Regions from separate parts of the Bacillus sp. JZ39 genome, predicted to be linked through region 3. Evidence: riboswitches for the same ligand, from Rfam matches in the RefSeq annotation. Region 3 holds a riboswitch; each other region holds the start of a gene.
The links. A riboswitch is a leader RNA that binds a small molecule or an ion and turns the genes downstream of it on or off. The one in region 3 is predicted to bind S-adenosylmethionine.
Positions count from the first base shown of each region.

Region 1: it holds a riboswitch for S-adenosylmethionine, as region 3 does, so the genes downstream of both, metK (methionine adenosyltransferase) here and mtnK (S-methyl-5-thioribose kinase) in region 3, are expected to answer to the same signal.
Region 2: it holds a riboswitch for S-adenosylmethionine, as region 3 does, so the genes downstream of both, metI (cystathionine gamma-synthase/O-acetylhomoserine thiolyase) here and mtnK (S-methyl-5-thioribose kinase) in region 3, are expected to answer to the same signal.

Region 1 covers NZ_CP096389.1:2,910,249-2,915,737, forward strand. Annotated here, with positions in the region: gene alaP (alanine permease AlaP) at 1-481, opposite strand, end outside; gene asnB (asparagine synthase (glutamine-hydrolyzing)) at 617-2,515, opposite strand; gene metK (methionine adenosyltransferase) at 2,665-3,867, opposite strand; SAM riboswitch class I at 4,035-4,173, opposite strand; gene pckA (phosphoenolpyruvate carboxykinase (ATP)) at 4,370-5,489, shown strand, end outside.
Region 2 covers NZ_CP096389.1:1,227,073-1,232,561, reverse strand. Annotated here, with positions in the region: gene M1D65_RS06415 (DUF819 family protein) at 1-696, shown strand, start outside; gene M1D65_RS06410 (GNAT family N-acetyltransferase) at 766-1,311, shown strand; gene metC (cystathionine beta-lyase) at 1,343-2,515, opposite strand; gene metI (cystathionine gamma-synthase/O-acetylhomoserine thiolyase) at 2,508-3,629, opposite strand; SAM riboswitch class I at 3,697-3,817, opposite strand; gene M1D65_RS06395 (esterase family protein) at 3,985-4,707, shown strand; gene M1D65_RS06390 (YjcG family protein) at 4,744-5,259, shown strand; gene M1D65_RS06385 (GNAT family N-acetyltransferase) at 5,259-5,489, shown strand, end outside.
Region 3 covers NZ_CP096389.1:1,391,457-1,396,945, reverse strand. Annotated here, with positions in the region: gene mtnE (methionine-glutamine aminotransferase) at 1-1,190, opposite strand, end outside; gene M1D65_RS07330 (carbon-nitrogen family hydrolase) at 1,285-2,064, shown strand; SAM riboswitch class I at 2,148-2,304, shown strand; gene mtnK (S-methyl-5-thioribose kinase) at 2,397-3,590, shown strand; gene mtnA (S-methyl-5-thioribose-1-phosphate isomerase) at 3,598-4,659, shown strand; gene M1D65_RS07315 (hypothetical protein) at 4,693-4,818, opposite strand; gene ogt (methylated-DNA--protein-cysteine methyltransferase) at 4,908-5,405, opposite strand; gene kinE (sporulation two-component system sensor histidine kinase KinE) at 5,402-5,489, opposite strand, start outside.

The DNA of each region.
Region 1 (5,489 bases), 1.5 Mb from region 3:
TCGCAACAATTTTAATCAATGCGAACCAAAATTCCAACTCACCGTAAGCTTTGACAGCCAGGAAATTAACACCCGTCATAATGACCAGCGCCGATAATGCCCAAATCCAGTTTGGCACGTCAGGAAACCAGAACCCCATATAGATGCCGACAGCAGTGATTTCGGCCATACAGGTGACAACCCATAAAAACCAGTAGTTCCACCCTGTTAAATAGCCTGCAAGCGGTCCCAAATAATCACGCGCATACCTGCTGAAGGAGCCTGCGACCGGTTTTTGAATGGCCATTTCCCCAAGCGCTCTCATAATAAAAAACATGACCAGGCCGCTTGCGGCATACGCTACCAAAATACCAGGCCCTGCTAATTGAATAGCTGATGCGGAGCCGAGGAACAACCCTACTCCTATAGCAGCTCCTAAAGACATTAAAGAAATATGCCTTTCTTCGAGTCCGCGGTGCAGCTCTTGTTTTTGTTTTTGCATGCTTCTTCTCCCCTAGAAAAAAATATCATTATATCATTTTTCTGAATATTCCGTACGGATTGGGTAAATCAATGATGATGGAGAAATAAAAGGATAACAACAAGGCTTTCGACTACTCGAAAGCCTTGTTGTCTGTTACACAAAGATGACTTCTTTAGGCTGATGGCTCAGCTCTTCAGGCATATACCGTTTTTCAATATTGATGCTGTGCCAGATCATAAAGATTAGCACAGTCCAGATTTTACGGCTGTTATCAGCCTTGTCCGCACAATGGTCTTCAAGAAGCTGAAGGACATAATCCTTATGGATATAAGCATCCGTTTGGCTTTCTTGAATAATATTCCGCACCCATTCGTTCATTTCGTTTTTCAGCCAATGACGGATCGGTACAGGGAAACCGAGCTTTTTGCGGTTTAATACGTGCTCAGGCACAATTCCTTCAGCGGCTTTGCGAAGAAGATACTTCGTCGTGCCGTTCTTCGTTTTCAGCTCATCAGGAATTTTTGAAGCGACGTCGAATACGACTTTATCCAAGAACGGCACACGCAGTTCCAAAGAATTCGCCATCGTCATTTTATCCGCCTTTAACAAAATGTCGCCGCGCATCCAAGTGTGGATATCGACATACTGCATTTTGTTGATATCGCTGTACGAGCTGCTTTCTGTAAAGTAAGTCTTCGTCACATCGCGATATGAAAGGTTCGGATTATAATGCTTCAACAGCTGCTTTTTGACAGACTCTTCAAAGATTTTCGCGTTACCGATATAACGATCTTGAAGCGGAGTACAGCCGCGCTCAAGCAGGCTCTTTCCTCTCATACCTTCAGGCATAACGGCAGCAACGTGCAGAAGCATCTTTTTCAAGCCGGACGGGATCCGTTCAAACGGTTTAAGCGAAAGCGGTTCACGGTAAATGTTATATCCGCCGAAGAGCTCATCCGCTCCTTCACCTGATAAAGCAACCGTAACATGTTTTTTCGCTTCTTTTGCAACAAAGTACAACGGAATCGCTGCCGGATCAGCAAGCGGGTCATCAAAATGCCATACGATCTTCGGAAGCTCATTCATGTATTCCTCAGGCGAAATGACTTTGCTGATATTTTCGATGCCCAGCGCCGCTGCAGTTTCTTTCGCTACATCAACCTCACTGAAGCCCTGCTGTTCAAAGCCGACAGAGAATGTTTTTAAGCTTGGATGAAATTCCTTCGCAACAGACACAATAAAGGAAGAATCAATCCCGCCAGACAGAAACGAACCGACAGGAACGTCACTTCTCATATGAACGTTTACAGAATCATAGATCGCGTCTCGGACTTCTTTCACAAGCTTGTCTTCTTCAGTCTGAACCGGCTTGAAGTTCGCTTTGAAATACGTTTTGAATGTGATATCGCCGTCCGGGCGGATTGTGAATTGTGAACCCGGCTCTACTTTTTTCACATGGGCATCAAGCGTGCTTGGTTCAGGAACAAATTGGAAAGACATGTACTGCTGCAATGCCTCTTTATCTATTTCAATATCATTCTGAGCAACCATTAAACTTTTTCTCTCTGAGGCAAAATAAACCTGATCATTGATCGTTGTGTAGTACAACGGTTTAATGCCGAATGGATCTCTTGCCCCATAAAGCACATGATCGTTTTTATTCCAAATCAGAAAGGCAAACATACCGCGCAGTTTGGACGCCGCTTCTTCTTTATAGTGACGGTAAGTCGCAAGAAGAACCTCTGTGTCCGAATCCGTGTTGAATGTGTACCCCTTTGCTTCAAGCTCTTCTCTCAGTTCAATATAGTTATAGATTTCTCCGTTAAAGATAATCCAATATGTTTCATCTTCATATGATAAAGGCTGTCCGCCATTTTCTACATCAATAATGCTGAGCCGTCTGAATCCGAAGCCGACGTGCTCATCATGGAAATATCCATCACTGTCAGGACCGCGGTGAACGATCATTTGGTTCATTTGTTTGATTAGTTCTTCTTGATCAGCGGTTTGAGCTAACGGATGCTTGTTAAAAACCCCGACAAATCCACACATAGTATTGCCTCCATAATTAAAATTGTCATCATTGAACCCCTATTTATAGACGCTGTGAATAGTATTTGGTTTCACAGTTATGTAAAAAAATAAACATGAATACAACGATAAAAAAGGGAAAGCCGCTTAACCAGTAAGCGGCTATAAAATTATTCTCCTAACGCTTCTTTACGCAGCTGCTCCGCTTTGTCTGTGCGCTCCCATGGAAGGTCAACATCGTGACGTCCAAAGTGGCCGTACGCAGCAGTTTGTTTGTAGATCGGACGGCGCAAATCAAGCATTTTGATAATGCCGGCAGGTCGTAAATCAAAGTTATTGCGAACAACTTCAATCAGTTTTTCCTCAGAAGCTTTTCCTGAACCGAATGTGTTGATTGAGATTGACACAGGCTGTGCAACACCGATCGCGTAAGCAAGCTGTACTTCGCAAGAATCAGCAAGCTCAGCCGCAACGATGTTTTTCGCAACGTATCTTGCCGCATAAGCTGCAGAACGGTCTACCTTCGTCGCGTCCTTACCTGAGAACGCGCCTCCGCCGTGGCGTGCATAGCCGCCGTACGTATCAACGATGATTTTGCGTCCTGTAAGTCCCGCATCCCCTTGAGGGCCTCCGATTACGAAACGTCCTGTAGGGTTGATGAAATATTTTGTTTCTTCATCAATCAGCTCTTCAGGAACAACCGGATTGATGACATGTTCTTTAATGTTGCGCTGAATTTGCTCAAGTGTAATTTCAGGATGATGCTGAGTTGAAATAACAATCGCGTCAATGCGGACTGGTTTGTTATTTTCATCGTACTCAACCGTTACCTGTGTTTTGCCGTCAGGGCGAAGGTACGGAAGAATATCTTCTTTACGGACTTCACTTAGGCGGCGGGCTAATTTATGGGCAAGTGAAATTGGAAGAGGCATAAGCTCTTTCGTTTCGTTGCACGCATAACCGAACATTAATCCTTGGTCACCCGCACCAATCGCTTCAATTTCTTCGTCGCTCATTGTGCCTTCACGGGCTTCAAGCGCTTGGTCTACGCCCATCGCGATATCAGCAGACTGCTCATCAATTGATGTTAAAACCGCACAAGTTTCCGCATCAAATCCGTATTTTGCACGTGTGTATCCGATTTCTTTAATGGTTTGGCGAACCGTTTTCGGAATGTCAACATACGTAGAAGTTGTGATCTCTCCGCTTACAAGAACCAAACCTGTTGTCACAGATGTTTCACAAGCAACACGCGCGTTAGGGTCTTTCTTTAAAATTTCATCTAAAATGCTGTCAGAAATCTGGTCACAGATTTTATCCGGATGCCCCTCCGTAACAGATTCTGATGTAAATAAACGACGATTTTTACTCATGATTTGCTTCCTCCTGCACAAGGCCTCCCGAAAGACCTTGTATATATGATACGGAACTCGCTCCCTCTTATACAATGTACAGTTATATTAGAGAATGTTAATTGGCATATTTATGAAATAAAAAAACCTTTTCCATCGAGGAAAGGGTTTGGTCTTTGTGCCTTTCACTCTTATCGCTCAAGGAATCATACAACCTTGCAACAGGTTAGCACCTTGGTTGTCTCACTCAGTTGAACATAATAAATAACAGAGAAACCGGTTGCTGGGCTTCATAGGGCCTGTCCCTCCGCCAGCTCGGGATAAGAGTATCCGCTCAATGAAATATCTTATCGTAAAAGGGTTTGCAATGTCAATATGATTCAGAAGAAATAGGCACCTATATTGAGGGAAAACAATGGAAATGCACACACAAAAAATAATAAATAGTATAGACTATTTGAAAATATATGTTATACTAATTCACAATTAGCAAAACACAAAAAACGATAAAGGAAGGTTTCATATGAACTCAGTTGATTTGACCGCTGATTTACAAGCCTTATTAACATGTCCAAATGTGCGTCATAATTTATCAGCAGCACAGCTAACAGAAAAAGTCCTCTCCCGAAACGAAGGCATTTTAACATCCACAGGTGCTGTTCGTGCGACTACAGGCGCTTACACAGGACGCTCACCTAAAGATAAATTCATCGTGGAGGAAGAAAGCACGAAAAATAAGATCGATTGGGGCCCGGTGAATCAGCCGATTTCAGAAGAAGCGTTTGAGCGGCTGTACACGAAAGTTGTCAGCTATTTAAAGGAGCGAGATGAGCTGTTTGTTTTCGAAGGATTTGCCGGAGCAGACGAGAAATACAGACTGCCGATCACTGTCGTAAATGAGTTCGCATGGCACAATTTATTTGCGCGGCAGCTGTTTATCCGTCCGGAAGGAAATGATAAGAAAACAGTTGAGCAGCCGTTCACCATTCTTTCTGCTCCGCATTTCAAAGCGGATCCAAAAACAGACGGCACTCATTCCGAAACGTTTATTATTGTCTCTTTCGAAAAGCGGACGATCTTAATCGGCGGAACTGAGTATGCCGGTGAAATGAAGAAGTCCATTTTCTCCATTATGAATTTCCTGCTGCCTGAAAGAGATATTTTATCTATGCACTGCTCCGCCAATGTCGGTGAAAAAGGCGACGTCGCCCTTTTCTTCGGACTGTCAGGAACAGGCAAGACCACCCTGTCGGCAGATGCTGACCGCAAGCTGATCGGTGACGATGAACATGGCTGGTCTGATACAGGCGTCTTTAATATTGAAGGCGGGTGCTACGCTAAGTGCATTCATTTAAGCGAGGAAAAGGAGCCGCAAATCTTTAACGCGATCCGTTTCGGGTCTGTTCTCGAAAATGTCGTTGTTGACGAAGATACACGCGAAGCCAATTATGATGATTCCTTCTATACTGAAAACACGCGGGCAGCTTACCCGATTCATATGATTGACAACATCGTGACTCCAAGCATGGCCGGCCATCCGTCAGCAATTGTATTTTTGACGGCTGATGCATTCGGAGTCCTGCCGCCGATCAGCAAACTAACGAAGGAGCAGGCCATGTACCATTTCTTGAGCGGTTACACGA
Region 2 (5,489 bases), 160 kb from region 3:
ATGGCGCTTTTGTTTTTTATTTTAATCAGCATTCCTGCACTCAAATGGTTTCAGCGGCATTATGCCATGCCGTTTGAAGAGAAGGTAAAAGCCGATGGAAACAGCGGAAACAGTGCTGAAAGCTATTGGAAACGGAAGGATATTTCCTTAAAGGATATCGCTTTTAATGCCGGTGCCGCTTTCGCGCTTGTTGCGGTTAGTATGAAGGTTTCCGGTTATTTTAAAAGCATTTTTTCTCATCCCCTGCTGACCGGTACGCTTGGCGATCAGTACCTGGTGCTTACGTCTTTAACTGTTCTTATCATTTTTCTTTTCCCGCGTTTTTTTGAAAGGCTCAATGGATCTCAGGAACTTGGAACCTTTTTGATTTATTTGTTTTTTGTGGTGATCGGCATTCCTGCAGATCTCCGTTTAATCGTCACGAATGCCCCCCTTATTCTATTATTCGTGTTTATCATTGCGATCAGCAATTTAGCGGTTTCCTTAGCTGCCGGAAAATTGTTCCGTGTGCGGCTTGAAGAAATTCTGCTCGCCGTCAACGCTACTGTCGGGGGACCGACGACTGCGGCTGCGATGGCAATTGCCAAGGGATGGCGGGAGCTTGTCGCCCCGATCATGCTTGTCGGTACGCTCGGCTACTTAATCGGCAACTATGTTGGCACTTTTATGGGAAATTGGTTTTCTTCCTTCTTATAAAAAGGATATTTGCATTTCCCTGAGAATAATGTAAGAGGAATGCTGACACGAGAACGGAGAGATCACTGTATGTTAAAAGGAAAAACCATTTATGTTAGACCTTTAGAAGTAACGGATGCCGAAGAAAATCTGCGGCTGCAAAGTGAAAATCGAGATTTTTTCGAACAGTTTTCTATGATACGCGCAGACGATTACTATACGGTTGAGGGGCAAAGAAAACGAATAACCGAGTATCAGGAAAGACTTGAGAAAGATGAAGAATATCATTTTGGCATCTTTACAGCGTCAGACGATAGATTAATCGGGACGGTTTCGCTCTTTCAAATCATCCGTGGGGCGCTGCAAACTGCGTTCATTGGGTATTTTTTAGACAAAGCTCATAATGGAAAGGGCATTATGACAGAGGCAGTCAGATTGGTTGTTGATTATGCGTTCCACGAATTGAAACTGCATCGGATTGAAGCCGGTGTGATGCCCCGTAATCTCGGGTCCATGCGTGTTTTAGAAAAAGCGGGATTTCATAAAGAAGGCATCGCCCGAAAAAATGTAAAAATTAATGGCGTTTGGGAGGATCATCAAGTCCTCGCGATTCTGAATCCTGATGACGAACAATAATAAAAGAAGCCGGCCATCCCCGGCTTCTTTTTTAACGAACCGCAACTGGAGCAATTTCTTTCAGCGCTTGTTCGAAATCGTGTTCTAAATCATCTGCATGTTCGACGCCCACACTCAGACGGAGCAGGCCATCAGTGATACCGCGTTTTTCACGCTCTTCCTTAGGCATTGCCGCGTGAGACATCGTTGCCGGATAGGACAAAATCGATTCCACGGCGCCAAGGCTGACAGCGAAGACCGGCAGTGACACATTCTCGACTAACTTCTTAACGGCCTCTTTGCTTTCAAGCTCAAAAGATAGCACGGCGCCCGCTCCCGTTGACTGGCTTTTATGGGTTTCAGCGCCGGGATGATCAGCCAGTCCCGGATAATACACGCGCTTGACCGCCGGGTGCTTCTGGAAAAATTCCGCAAGCCGCTGGGCTGTTTGGCTCGCTTTTTCTAAACGGACCTGCAACGTTTTTAAGCCGCGCAGCACGAGCCAGCAATCTTGCACGCCAAGGACGGCGCCGAACGCGTTTTGCAGCTTATACAGCTGCTTCCCAAGCTCTTCATCTTTGACAGCAGCCAAACCTGAGAGCACATCGCTGTGTCCGCTTAAGAATTTTGTCGCGCTGTGAAGTACAATATCCACGCCGAGGTCAAGCGGACGCTGCAGTGCCGGTGTCATGAATGTATTGTCCAGAAAGGTCAGACAGCCGTTTTCTTTTGCAAGCTGAACAATCGCTTTAATATCCGTAATCCCAAGTGTCGGATTTGATGGCGTCTCCATATAAATGACCTTTGTATTCGGCTTGATGCTCCGCGCCACTTCATTACGATCCGTCATGTCGACAAACGTATGCTCAATGCCAAACCGGGTCAGCACCTCTGTCACCATACGGAAGGTTCCGCCGTATACATCTTCTGTCACAAGAACGTGATCACCCTGTGACAGCAGTAAAAATGCTGTTGAGATGGCAGCCATGCCTGAACTGAAAGCAAATCCTCTTGTTCCGCCTTCCAGTGCGGCAATTGTTTCTTCGAGAGCTGTTCTTGTCGGCGTGCCAGAGCGGCTGTAATCATATGCCCCGAACTCTTCAAATGAAGATTGGTGAAAAGTCGAGGCGTGCTGAATCGGTACACTGACCGCCCCGGTTCCGCCGTCTGTTTTAAATGGATTGTGCACGAGCTGGGTTTCCAGCGTCCAATTGTGTTTACTCAAAAGAAACAGCTCCCTCTTTGACCTGACATAATGCCTGTTTTAGATCCTCTTTTAAATCTTCCGCATGTTCAATACCGACAGAAAAGCGCAGCAACCGATTGCACACCCCGTTTGCGATGCGGATCTCTTCAGGAATATCCATGTGCGTCTGGGTCGCAGGGTATGTAATAAAGCTTTCCACCCCGCCGAGGCTTTCTGCAAAACAAATGGTCTTCAGCGCTTTTAAAAACGGATTGACCCATTCTTCTTTTTGCAGACGGAAGGACAGCATGCCGCCTTTTCCGGGATACAGCACATCCGAAATTTCTTCCTGCTCTTCTAAAAACGCCGCAAGCTCCTGCGCGTTTGCCTGATGCTGGCGCATTCTGAGGCTCAGCGTCTTCATTCCTCTCATCAGAAGCCACGAATCAAATGGCGGCAGGACGGCGCCGATTGCATTTTGATGCTGAAACATTTCCTCTCCGAGCTGCTCATCCTTCACCACGACAAGTCCAGCAAGCAGATCGTTATGCCCGCCTAAATACTTGGTTGCGCTGTGAATGACAATGTCAGCTCCCAGCTCAAGCGGCCGCTGCAAGACCGGTGTATAAAATGTATTATCTACGATCAGCAGAAGACCGTGCTCCTTTGTAATCCGGGCAATATGTTCAATGTCCGCCTCCTGCATGAGGGGGTTTGTCGGCGTTTCCACAAACACCGCTTTTGTATTCGGCGTAATCTTAGAGCGTAAACAGTCCTCATCGCTGAAATCATCATAATGAAAAGTCAAGCCGTATTTTTTCCATTCATTTTCAAATAAACGGTACGTGCCGCCATATAGGTCCGATGAAACGATCAGTTCATCTCCGCTTTTAAACAGCGCCATAATCGTTTGGATAGCAGCCATTCCCGAACTAAAGGCAAGCCCTCTCGCGCCGTTTTCTAAGTTAGCGATCGCGTCCTCAACAAGCTGGCGTGTCGGATTTTTTGTGCGGACATAATCAAATCCGGTAGATTCTCCGATCCCTCTGTGGCGGTATGCTGTTGATAAATAGATAGGAGCACTCACTGTTCCCGTGACTTCATCGCTACGGTTCCCAATTTGAGCTAATTTCGTTTCAACGTGCTGTGACATATAGCTGACACCTTCCCTTTTCAAAATAAAAACCCCTTCTTCATAAGAAGAAGGGGTTTAACGCTTCTTCTTATCTTCCAAGCATAAAAAACGCTTGCTGGATTTAGCACCTTGGCGCTTTGCACATGCAAAACAAGCCGGTTGCTGAGGTTTCTAAGGGCCAGTCCCTCCACCTCTCACGATAAGAAATATCGATTTCAATTTTCTGATTGTTTTATATTAGCGCAATTCACAGTTTATTTCAACACTTTTTTCTTCGTGTGCCGAACCGTTTAAAGAGAGAAATTTCTAATAATTCATGGTACAATAATTGAAAATGCAAGAAAGTATAGTGATGTCCTGGAGGAATGTTTTTATGGCACCGAAAAACGGCACAGTGCAAGAAAAGAAATTCTTTTCAAAAGAGCTTAACGAGGAAATGACCTTGCTTGTTTATCTGCCGTCCAACTACTCCCCGCTTTATAAATACCATGTCATTATCGCGCAGGACGGCCACGATTATTTCAGGCTGGGGAGAATCGGCAGACAGGTTGAGGAATTGCTGTCGAAACGCGAAATAGACCGGAGCATTATTATCGGTGTTCCTTATAAGGATGTAAAAGAGCGCAGAAACACCTATCATCCGGAGGGTTCAAAATTTTCGGCTTATAAACGGTTCATCGCCCATGAGCTCGTTCCTTTTGCAGATGATGAGTATCCAACCTATCAGATCGGTTACGGCCGAACGCTGATCGGTGATTCGCTCGGAGCAACCGTGTCACTTATGACAGCGCTTGATTATCCGAATATGTTTGGCAACATCATCATGCAGTCTCCCTATGTTGACAAACACGTACTAGAAGCCGTAAAACAGTCAGACGATATCAAACACCTCTCTATTTATCACCAAATCGGAACAAAAGAAACTGACGTCCACACGACAGACGGGAACATTCTGGACTTTACAGAACCGAACCGGGAGCTGAAACAGCTGCTGGAGAAAAAGCTTTCCGATTATGATTTCGAGCCATTTGACGGAGACCACAAATGGACATACTGGCAGCCGCTCATCACCCCGGCGCTGAAAAAAATGCTTTAACACTCTATCATACTTTATTTCCAGGAGGGACATAATATGAAATACGGAATCGTTTTATTTCCATCAAAAAAGCTCCAAGACCTTGCAAACTCTTACAGAAAGCGCTATGACCCAAGCTACTCTCTAATCCCGCCTCATTTGACGCTGAGAGCATCCTTTGAATGCGCGGAGGAGAAAGCGGATCAGCTCGTATCACATTTAAGAAACATCGCAAAAGAGTCCCACCCACTCGTTCTCAAAATGACAAAATACAGCTCATTTGCGCCTGTCAATAATGTCATTTACATCAAAGCAGAACCGACGGAAGAGTTAAAAACACTCAATGAAAAGCTATACACCGGTGTGTTGGCAGGAGAACAGGAATATAATTTCGTTCCGCATGTGACGGTCGGCCAAAATCTTTCCGACGATGAGCATTCAGATGTGCTGGGACAATTAAAAATGCAGGAAGTGTCGCATGAAGAAATCGTTGACCGTTTCCACTTGCTTTACCAGTTGGAAAACGGATCGTGGACAGTATATGAAACCTTCTTGCTAGGCAGAGGAGAATAATGAAAGCAGTTATCGCAAAAAATGAAGAACAACTGAAAGATGCATTCTATGTAAGAGAAGAAGTCTTTGTCAAAGAACAAAACGTGCCTGCTGAAGAAGAAATTGACGAACTTGAAAATGAGTCAGAGCATATCGTCGTGTATGACGGTGAAAAGCCTGTCGGTGCCGGAAGATGGCGCATGAAGGACGGCTACGGCAAGTTAGAGCGGATTTGCGTACTGAAAAGCCAC
Region 3 (5,489 bases):
GTCTTGTCAATGCTTTTTTGGGTAAACAGGTTCAGTTTGCCAATTCGATAAGCGGCTTCCTTAAGTCTTTCTTCACTTGTTAAAAGTCCGACTCTGACGTAGCCCTCGCCATATTCACCGAAGCCGTTTCCAGCCGCAACTGCCACATTCGCTTTTTCCAGCAAAAGATCTGAGAACTGCTCAGAAGTATAGCCTTCAGGCACAGGCAGCCATGCAAAAAAAGAACCTGCGGGAGCTGTTACATCCCAGCCGATTTCCCGGCATGCCGTGATCCAAGCGTTTCTCCTGCTCTCATACCTGGCATTTTGCTCTGCCACACACGTCTGATCGGCTAACAGTGCCTCTGCTGCAGCCTCCTGAGTCGCTCTGAAAAGACTGACAAACATATGGTCTTGATAAAGATTGATCGCTTCAATGACCGAAGCGTTTCCGACGGCAAAGCCAACCCGCCATCCTGCCATATTATACGTTTTTGACAGCGTGTAAATTTCAATTCCGATATCCTTCGCACCTTCAGTCTGCAAAAAGCTTAAAGGCTTGCAGCCGTCAAATCCGACAGCGCCGTAAGCAAAATCGTGAACGACGCAGATTCCGTTTTCAGTCGCAAAACGCACGGTATCTTCAAAGAACTCGGAAGTAGCAACAGCTCCGGTCGGATTATTCGGATAATTTAAATACATCAATTTCGCCTGTTTCCTTACTTCAGCGGTTATGCTGCTGTAATCAGGGAGAAACGCCCTGTCCTTTACGAGCGGCATCATTTCCATTTTTGCTTTTGCAAGTGTGACACCCGACCAGTAATCAGGATAACCCGGATCGGGAACTAAAATCGTATCACCGGGATTCAACAAGCATTGCGGGAGCTCGACTAGACCGGCTTTTCCGCCGAATAATATAGCGACTTCGGTTTCCGGATCCAGATCAATGCCGTATTCTCTTTTGTAAAATGCAGCAGCCGCTGACTTCAGACGGTATGAGCCGCGAAAAGACGAATATTTATGATTCTCAGGATCAGCGACAGCTCGTTTCATCTCCTCAACAATATGTTCAGGAGTCGGCTGATCTGGATTTCCCTGTCCCAGATTGATAACGTCATGTCCTTCTGCGAGCTTTCGGTTCACTTTCTGCACCAAAGAAGCGAAGAATTGTTTAGGCAATTCCTTCAATACATGAGACTGTTCAAATTTCATCTATTCTCTCCTTCTAAAAAAATCTTGAAATGATAGTCCATCATCATATATGGTTAAATGAAAAAAGTAAAGAAAAATTTGGGGTGTTAAAAAGATGAAATGGACGATATCTTGTCTTCAATTTGATATTTCATACGGAAAACCTTCGGAAAATATAAAAAAGGCTGAATTTTTCATCGAAAAAGAAAGCAAACATGCTGATGTTCTTGTTCTGCCTGAATTATGGACGACCGGATATGATCTGGCCAATCTTGATGAACTCGCTGATGAAGACGGCCGCTCCGCTCAGAGCTGGCTGAAGAAAACGGCAAAAAAACATGGTGTTCATATTGTCGCCGGATCGGTCGCTGTCAGGAAGAATTCTGATGTTTATAATACAATGTACATCGCGGATAAGGAAGGGCAAATCATTAAAGAGTACAGAAAAGCCCATCTTTTTCAGCTGATGGATGAGCATCTGTATTTATCAGCCGGTTCCGAAGACGGATACTTTGAGCTTGACGGCGTCAAAAGCTCTGGATTGATCTGTTACGATATCCGTTTTCCGGAATGGATCAGAAAACATACGACAAAAGGCGCCAACGTGCTGTTTATTTCTGCGGAATGGCCTCTTCCCCGCCTTGATCATTGGAAAAGCCTGCTTATTGCGCGAGCCATTGAAAACCAATGCTTTGTCGCAGCCTGCAATTGTACCGGTTCAAATCCGGATAATGAATTTGCAGGACATAGCCTGATTATTGATCCATGGGGGCGTGTACTTGCTGAAGGCGGCCGGGAAGAAGGCATAGTCCGAGCGGAAATCGACCTTCAAGAAAGCGCAGAAGTTCGGGAGAGCATTCCTGTTTTCGATGATATCAGAAAAGATTTATATTAAAAAATATATTGACAACTAACTAAATTACCTGTTACCATGTTCATCAACTGATAAATTAGAATTGTCAAACAAGTGAATATATTCTCTTATCGAGAGTTGGGCGAGGGATTTGGCCTTTTGACCCCAACAGCAACCGACCGTAATTCCATTGTGAAATGGGGCGCATCTTTTTCGCGCCGAGACGCTGGTCTCTTAAGGCACGGTGCTAATTCCATTCAGATCTGATCTGAGAGATAAGAGAGGCGGACATAGATGTTAAGCCTCCTTCTCTCTGAGAAGGAGGCTTTTTTACAGCCACATATTAATTAATTACATAATTGGAGGTTATGATGATGGGAGTCACAAAAACACCTTTATACGAAACGTTAAATGAAAGCTCCGCTGTGGCGTTGGCGGTGAAGCTTGGCCTATTTCCAAGCAAAAGCACGCTGACATGCCAGGAGATTGGAGACGGCAACTTAAATTACGTTTTTCATATTTATGATCAAGAACATGACAGAGCATTGATCATTAAACAGGCGGTTCCGTATGCAAAAGTGGTGGGAGAAAGCTGGCCGCTGACAATCGACCGTGCAAGAATCGAAAGCAGCGCTCTCATCCGTCAGGGCGAGCATGTGCCTCACCTGGTTCCAAGAGTGTTTTATTCTGATACGGAAATGGCGGTTACCGTCATGGAGGATCTCTCTCATCTCAAGATCGCAAGAAAAGGACTCATTGAGGGTGAAAACTATCCTCATCTGTCGCAGCACATCGGTGAATTTTTAGGAAAAACACTTTTCTACTCATCAGATTACGCGCTTGAACCTAAGGTGAAAAAACAGCTTGTTAAACAGTTTACAAATCCAGAGCTATGCGACATTACGGAAAGACTTGTTTTTACAGATCCTTTCTTCGACCATGACACAAATGATTTTGAAGAAGAGCTTCGTCCTTTTGTCGAAAAGCTTTGGAATAATGACAGCGTTAAAATCGAAGCCGCTAAGCTGAAAAAGTCATTTTTAACGTCTGCAGAAACGTTGATTCATGGTGATTTGCATACAGGAAGCATTTTCGCAAGTGAGCACGAAACAAAGGTGATTGATCCTGAGTTTGCTTTTTACGGACCGATCGGCTTTGATGTAGGGCAATTTATCGCCAACTTATTTTTGAACGCACTCAGCCGTGACGAGGCTGACAGAGAGCCGTTATATGAACATGTCAACCAGGTCTGGGAAACGTTTAAGGAGACGTTTAGTGAAGCCTGGCAGAAGGACAGTCTGGATGTTTACGCCAACATCGACGGTTACCTCACTGATACGCTCAGCCATATTTTTGAAGAAGCAATCGGATTTGCGGGCTGTGAGCTGATACGACGCACGATCGGCCTTGCCCATGTAGCTGACCTGGATACGATCGTGCCGTTTGATAAACGAATCGGCAGAAAACGCTTGGCGCTCGAAACCGGCACAGCCTTTATCGAAAAACGTTCGGAATTCAAAACGATAACAGATGTTATTGAATTATTTAAGTTACTTGTAAAGGAATGATCTATTCATGACCCATTCATTTGCTGTTCCACGTTCTGTTGAATGGAAAGAAACAGCTATTACCATTTTAAATCAGCAAAAGCTTCCTGATGAGACGGAATATTTGGAGCTGACGACGAAAGAGGATGTATTTGATGCGATTGTCACGCTCAAAGTAAGGGGCGCTCCGGCGATCGGCATTACAGCTGCCTTCGGACTGGCGCTTGCTGCCAAAGACATTGAAACAGACAATGTCACGGAATTCCGCCGCAGACTGGAAGACATCAAACAATATTTAAACAGCTCACGGCCTACCGCCATTAATTTGTCATGGGCGCTTGAGAGACTGAGTCATTCGGTCGAAAACGCGATTTCCGTAAATGAAGCAAAAACAAACCTTGTCCATGAAGCCATTCAGATTCAGGTCGAGGATGAGGAAACGTGCCGGTTGATCGGCCAAAACGCCCTGCAGCTTTTCAAAAAAGGCGACAGGATCATGACGATCTGCAATGCCGGCTCAATCGCGACAAGCCGCTATGGAACGGCGCTAGCTCCGTTTTACTTGGCCAAACAAAAAGATTTGGGATTACACATTTATGCCTGTGAAACAAGGCCTGTCCTGCAAGGTTCACGCCTTACTGCTTGGGAGCTGATGCAGGGGGGCATTGATGTCACTCTGATCACAGACAGCATGGCCGCCCATACGATGAAGGAAAAACAAATTTCCGCTGTTATCGTCGGAGCCGACCGAATTGCAAAGAACGGTGATACGGCAAATAAAATCGGCACATACGGTCTTGCTATTTTAGCAAACGCCTTTGATATTCCGTTTTTTGTCGCCGCACCTTTATCTACATTTGATACAAAGGTCAAATGCGGCGCTGATATCCCGATAGAGGAACGAGATCCCGAGGAAGTCAGGCAGATTTCCGGAGTTCGGACCGCTCCATCCAATGTGCCTGTCTTTAATCCCGCTTTCGACATTACACCTCATGATCTCATTTCAGGAATCATCACAGAAAAAGGGATTATGACCGGAAACTATGAAGAAGAGATTGAACAGCTGTTTAAAGGAGAAAAGGTGCATTAAAAAACCGCTGGACTTTGCTCATTTGGAGCCGAGTCAGCGGTTTTTTTGTTTCTTTTTGTTAACATTGATGATTTCATCTTTTTGAGCGCTTGATAAGATATGCAGTTTCACAAACAGTTCGGCAAAAACGGCAAGTTTCTCAGAGCGGCTCGGCTTCAATTGCTTTGTCCTCCTTTTTCATCAGACCAACTTTTTTAACTTAATAAAATGATATGTCGGCCGTGAAAAAAGGGAACGTGCCATATGTTTTATTTTTCTTTATAGGAGATTCGCTCGATGTTTAGCAAAAATGCTTTGATCTCCGTTTTGCTTCCGGCGTATCCTGTTAACGCACTGTTTTTGCCGATCACTCTGTGGCACGGGACAAAAATCGGCAGGTCGTTACGTTTATTAGCCTGCCCGACAGCGCGCACCGCTTTCGGACTGCCGACAGCAGCGGCAATATCCGCATAGCTTCGGGATTCGCCATATGGAATCCTCTCCAGCGCTTGCCACACTTTTTGCTGAAAAGGAGTGCCCTTTTGGCTGAGCGGCAGGGAGAATGTCTTCCTTTCGCCTGCGAAATATTCTTGAAGCTGTTGTTTCGCTTCTGCAAGATTAGGTGTTTCCTTATGCTCAGTATTCTGAACCGTTTCTTTCCAATCCACCCAATCTTCCTGACTGAGAAATAGACGAGTGATCCGGTCCTCCTCTTCGGCAATGATAAGTTCACCGAGCGGCGTTTCGGCTGTCGTATAGTAGTTCATTCATCATTCCTTCTTTCTTCAGCATTCTGTCTGACAGGAAGCGTAATATGGAAAACGGTGCCCTTCCCTTCTTCACTTTCTACC